DNA from 2 places in the Lysinibacillus sp. FSL K6-4013 genome. Region 2 is predicted to be linked to the other one. Evidence: riboswitches for the same ligand, from Rfam matches in the RefSeq annotation. Region 2 holds a riboswitch; the other holds the start of a gene.

What was found. Region 2 has a riboswitch for S-adenosylmethionine ahead of metK (methionine adenosyltransferase). Riboswitches for the same ligand answer to the same signal wherever they lie in the genome.
Region 1: linked by a shared signal. The riboswitch ahead of MHB39_RS21555 (cyclase family protein) and the one ahead of metK (methionine adenosyltransferase) in region 2 are both predicted to bind S-adenosylmethionine.

Annotation. Positions count from the first base shown of each region.
Region 1 is NZ_CP152031.1:4,342,632-4,345,848, reverse strand. It holds gene MHB39_RS21565 (Cof-type HAD-IIB family hydrolase) at 1-255, shown strand, start outside; gene MHB39_RS21560 (DedA family protein) at 317-913, shown strand; gene MHB39_RS21555 (cyclase family protein) at 944-1,681, opposite strand; SAM riboswitch class I at 1,769-1,875, opposite strand; gene MHB39_RS21550 (hypothetical protein) at 1,957-2,361, opposite strand; gene MHB39_RS21545 (AraC family transcriptional regulator) at 2,478-3,217, opposite strand, start outside.
Region 2 is NZ_CP152031.1:3,529,570-3,532,786, forward strand. It holds gene MHB39_RS17355 (gamma carbonic anhydrase family protein) at 1-26, shown strand, start outside; gene metK (methionine adenosyltransferase) at 206-1,402, opposite strand; SAM riboswitch class I at 1,661-1,779, opposite strand; gene pckA (phosphoenolpyruvate carboxykinase (ATP)) at 2,169-3,217, shown strand, end outside.

The sequences.
Region 1 (3,217 bases), 810 kb from region 2:
ATTGTGAATGTATTACAGCAGGATGTTTCGAAGTCAATAGCTATTAAAGCCGTACTGGATCATTTTAACATCGACCCTGAGAATGCGATTGCTTTTGGGGATGGGGATAATGATATTGACATGTTGGAGTATGTAGGATTAGGAATTGCCATGGGGAATGGTAGCACAGCTCTAAAAAGTGCTGCCAATTTTGTTACAAAGAAATCTACTGATAACGGTATCGATTTTGCTTTACGTCAGCTTCAAGTCATTTAGAGCGCTGAGGCTACACTATATATAGCAGGTAAATTTTAATAAATTTTAGGTGGGATGATTTATGGCACATCACGTGCAGTCTCTAATTGAACATTACGGATACTTTGGAATTATCGTGATTCTAATTGGAGGTATTGTAGGGGTGCCACTTCCTGATGAGGTGTTTCTAACTTATGTAGGCTATAGTGTTTACCGAGAAAGTCTTGAACATATTCCTGCTTTAGTCAGTGCAATGATTGGTGCGGTTGGAGGCATTACCTTAAGCTACTATATTGGTTATCGTTTTGGCTTACCGTTATTGCAGAAATATGGGCCTAAAATTCATATTACAGAGCAAAAAATTGACTTTACGAAAAAGATGTTTACAAAAATAGGACCTACCCTATTATTAATTGGCTATTTTATCCCCGGGGTACGTCATTTGACAGCGTATATTGCGGCTATTAATAATTATCCTTATAGAAAGTTTGCGCTTTTTGCCTATACAGGGGCATTTATCTGGACGTTCACATTTATATCATTAGGAAAGATGCTTGGAGAGAAATGGCGATTTGTTGGATACTATCTGACTCATTATAGTATCTATCTTATCCTTTTATTTATTGTAGGGATGCTCATTGCTTACTTTCTATTCAAAAAAAGAAATGGACAAACATAAAAGTCGGTATACGCTATACCGACTTTTATGTTATGGCAAAATAGCAAATGAGCGCACAGGGAAGCCAGATGCTTTTTCTGGCTTAGGTACGATATTGAAGATGATAGCGCCTTTCGCAGGTAGCTTGTCCAAATTCGTCATTAGCTCAATTTGATAGGTGTCTTGTTCAAGTACGAAATATTCACCATCTAGCTTGCCATTTTTACGAAAATCGGCGGCAGAGTCCGTATCGAATGTTTCATGACCAATTGCGCTTACCTTGCGTTCTTTTAGTAAAAACTGTAAAGCTTCTAAACCCCAGCCAGGGATATGGTTATGTCCATCTGCATCCTTATTACTGAAAGCTTCTTTATCTGGCCAGCGCTTACTCCAATCTGTACGTAATGCTACAAATGTTCCTGCTTCTATTTCTCCATGCTTGTCCTCAAAATCAAGAATATCTTCAACACTTAATGCAAAGTCATGGTTGCTTGCAGCCTCTTGTGATTTATCAATGACAACAAGGGGGAGAACAAGCTCTTTTAGTTCTAATTCTTCTAAGTAGCGAGTATCTCGCACAAAATGAATGGGTGGGTCGATATGTGTGCCATATTGACCGGGGAACGTAAATTGTTGGGCGAAGAAGCCATCCTTATGAGAGAATAACGTTTCAAATTTAGCGTCCTCAAACATAAAAAAATGTGGTGAATTAGGGCCGAATGTATGTGTTAAGTCAACCCACTGTTTCGATTTTAATAATTGCAATGCTTGTAAAAGTTCATTAGACATCTATTTCCCTGCTTTCTGTTAAAAATAGTGGTACATAAAAAGGAGTCCCCTTATAGAAGAGGACTCCTGCTGAAACAACGGTAGTTCTTCTCATCTTCAAGGCTGATCATTTTGCCAATTGGAATTAGCACCATACTGTTTAGCTGGTTGCTGAGACTTCATCGGGCCAATCCCTCCGTCTCTCTTGATAAGAAAAGTAATATAAGAATTTTCAGAAATAACAATACAAACACTTTAGCATAGTTTTTTATAGTTTACAAGTTCACTAGGAATTTTCACCAATTCAAATTCAAGGTGACTCCACAACAATCATTATCAATAAGACGTATTCTAAAACTGTCTGGTGTATAGTTCGTTTCAAATTTCATCGTAATGCCTGTTGATGTGATTAATTTTTCAACCTCTGTTTTATTTGAAAGTTGAGCAGCATTCATTAAATCATGTGCGAATTGTTGGGAGCTATCTATTTTATCCGTAAGTAATTGAGCTTGCTGCATCATCGCCTTTATCCGTGTTGCTGAAGCTTTTAATTTGTGTGTATCGACAGGTGGAAAAGGATTATTGGTCGGCATTGCTAGATGTTGAGAAAAGGGTCTAACGGCAAAATGATTTGCAATTGGCGATGTTGGATAATGATAGGGATGAACAAAATACGGATAAGGATTGTAATACAAGATCATTCCTCCTATCCTATAGCCTGATATCTTATCTTATGTAGCCAAACGACTTTCGGTGTTATTTACAATACAATGTTTGTCCTAAACATTTAAAAAGGAAGCTAAAGTGAGCTTCCTTTTTAGCCAAGTACATCCAAGACATCATCAATTTTTTTACTATGTGATAAAATGCCATAATTCATCCATGTTAAAAAGTCTACTTCATAGACACAGTTGGTTTTAACAGCTTCTAGGTTTTTCCAAGTAGGTGTTTTTAAAATAGCACGTTCTTCATTCTCATGAATGGAATGTTGTTTATCAAATGTAATAAATAAATGATCGGCATCTAATTGCATCAATCGATCAAATGTCAGTTGGGCTTTACGTTGATTGGGCGGAATACTCCATACTAGTGAATGGGGCATTAAACCTAAGTCATGATATAAAATGGGGCCCGTATAGCCACACTCAGGACCAGCGTATAGAGTGATGCCAATGGCTGAAATACGGAGAAATGCCACACTTTGCCCATAAACGGATTTACTAAGAATTCCTTTTGCTTGTTGTACTTTATCTTCATATTGTAGGATTACGTCTTGTATCAAGGAGGTTTTTCCTGTTAGATCTGCAATTTTAAATAACGTAGATTGCCAATTCTCTCCAGGGTGTGAGAGATGGCAGACGGGGGCTACCTCATTTAAATGCGGAAAGGATTCCCAACGCTCTACACCAGAATCTAGCATAATTAAAGTTGGCTTATAGTAAAGGAGTCGATCCATTTCTCTATTTTGTACATCGATATCTGGCACTTCCTGTAGACCTAAATAGTCTTGTTTTCCCCATTTTGAATGACTGAATTGAGCAATTGGCGTAATCCCAA
Region 2 (3,217 bases):
AATATTATAAGTCACTTCAGAAATAAATAAGATACACAAAAAATCAATACTAACGAAAAAATCCCTCGCGTTTTCGTGTACCGATTATGTTCACGAATTCTAGCGAGGTATTTTTTGTAAAAAAACAAAAGGAGCAATGTTGCCCCTTTGCTTATTAATACATTAGAATAATTTTCTAATGACTTCATTACTTTAGTTCAATAGTTTATAAACGTGCTTTTTCTCGTAGTGCGTCGGCTTTATCAATTTGCTCCCATGGTACATTTAAATCTGTACGACCAAAATGTCCATACGCAGCAGTTTGTTTATAAATTGGACGACGAAGATCAAGCATTTTAATAATACCTGCTGGGCGTAAATCGAATAGCTCGCGTACCCATTCAACGATCTCGCTTTCTTTTACTCTACCTGTGCCAAATGTATCGACAGCAATGGAAACAGGCTGAGCAACGCCAATCGCATAGGCAAGTTGTACTTCAGCACGCTCTGCTAAGCCAGCTGCTACGATGTTTTTTGCTACATAACGTGCCGCATATGCTGCTGAGCGGTCTACCTTGGTTGCATCCTTACCTGAGAAGGCACCACCACCGTGACGTGCATAACCACCGTATGTATCAACAATGATTTTACGTCCTGTTAATCCAGCATCGCCTTTTGGTCCACCAATTACGAAACGGCCAGTTGGGTTGATGAAGTATTTAGTGTTAGTATCTAATAATTCACTCGGTACAACGGGTGCAATAACAAATTCTTTTAAATCCGCTTGAATTTGTTCAAGTGTTGCTTCTTCATCATGCTGTGTTGAAATAACAATTGTATCCACGCGAACGGGTACATTATTGTCATCATATTCAATCGTTACTTGCGTTTTACCATCAGGACGTAAATAGGCAAGTTCACCTGATTTACGTACTTCTGTTAAACGGCGTGCTAATTTGTGAGCCAAGCTAATTGGTAATGGCATAAGCTCTGGTGTTTCATTACATGCATAGCCAAACATTAAGCCTTGGTCACCAGCACCGATTGCTTCAATATCAGCATCTGTCATAGAGCCTTCACGTGCCTCTAATGCCTGATCAACACCCTGTGCAATATCAGGTGATTGTTCACCAATCGCCACAAGCACCGCTAAGTTTTCTGCATCGAAGCCATATTTACCACGTGTATAGCCAATTTCTGCTACAGTATCACGAACGATACCTTTAATATCAACATAAGTAGAAGTTGTAATTTCTCCTGCTACTAATACTAATCCTGTTGTTACGGTTGTTTCACATGCTACACGCGCATTTGGATCTTCTGCTAAAATAGCATCTAAAATGGCATCCGAGATTTGGTCACAAATCTTATCTGGATGTCCTTCTGTTACACTCTCTGATGTAAACAGTCGACGGTTTGTCATTTGGTTTTCCTCCTAAATACTCTTACAATAAGTAGTTGTGTATGAATACGGTACTCATTACCCATGTCAAGTCCGCTCCTAAGGATTGAACTCTCAAGCCGTTACTGCTGCTTTTAACACGAGGATTTCGAAAGATCCGTCATTATAATAAGGAAAGAACTACATATACTTACCTTTACATTGATTTTTAACAATAAAAAAATCCTTTTCTCACGTTACTTTACATGAGGAAAGGAATAATGACTGCGTAACCTTTCACTCTTATCGTTCAAGGGATGTTCCCTTGCATCAGGTTGGCACCAGCGCATGTCGTGAAATAGTTCATGCAGGTTGCCGGGTTTCACAGGGCCTGACCCTCCACCAGCTCGGGATAAGAGTATCCGTTCAATTTCATGTTACTCAAAAGGTCGAACGTTGTCAAATATTTTCTTATGTATTACTGTATAGAAAGGAAAGAACCTATTACACAAAAACTTTTCATACTTGGATGATGATGTAAATAGAAGCAAATTAATCCCTACAACATACCTAGCTACTTGTGGTAACATATGTGTGGCTCAATTTTCATGCCTAATTACAGTAGGATTGATGGTATTCTACTCGAAAAACATTATTTTTTGTCAGTTTATTGAAAAGTGGTAAAAACTCTAAAATAATTTCTTAATTAGTATAGATTATTTAAGCAATTGTGTTATACTATTTTTGAAATTAAGAAAAAATCCCTCTAAATCAAGGGAATACTATAAAAAAGGATGGTATTTAATCGATGAATTCAGTAGAAATTGCAAACGAACTGAAGGAATTATTAAACGGCGGTAACATTAATGTTCAACTTTCAGTACCACAATTAGCAGAAAAAGCTACATCTCGTGGTGAAGCAATGTTAACAGTAGATGGCGCAGTTCGTGCAGAAACTGGCAAATACACTGGTCGTTCACCTAAAGATAAATATACGGTAGAAGAAGAAAGCACAAAAGATCAAATTGACTGGGGTAAAGTCAACCAACCAATTTCTTCTGAAGTGTTCGATAACCTATATGTAAAAGTAATAAAATATTTAAAAGAACGTGACGAGTTATTCGTATTCAAAGGCTTTGCAGGTGCTGACAAAGATTCACAATTAAGCATTCAAGTTATTAATGAATACGCATGGCACAATCTTTTTGCTCATCAATTATTTATCCGTCCAACAGCAGATGAATTAGCTTCTCATGTTGCCGACTTCACTGTCATCTCAGCTCCGAACTTTAAAGCAGATCCTGCGGTTGATGGTACTGCCTCTGAAACATTCATTATCGTATCACTTGAAAAGAAAATTATTTTAATTGGTGGTACTGAATATGCTGGTGAAATGAAAAAATCTATTTTTGGTATCATGAACTACTTATTACCACAACAAGGTATCCTTTCAATGCACTGTTCAGCAAACGTAGGTGAAGCTGGCGATGTGGCATTATTCTTCGGTCTATCTGGTACTGGTAAAACGACGTTATCAGCTGACCCAGATCGTAAGCTTATCGGTGACGATGAACACGGTTGGTCTGATAATGGTGTGTTCAACATTGAGGGTGGTTGCTATGCAAAAACAATCAATCTTTCTGCTGAAAAAGAACCAGAAATCTACAATGCAATTCGCTTCGGCTCTGTATTAGAAAATGTAGCTGTTGATCCAGAAACTCGTATTTGTGACTATGATGACGGTTCTCTAACAGAAAATACACGTGTAGCTTACCCAATCCAATATATCGAAAATATCGTTGATCCTTCTGTTGCAGGTCATCCAAAAACAATCATCTTCCTAACAGCTGATGCATT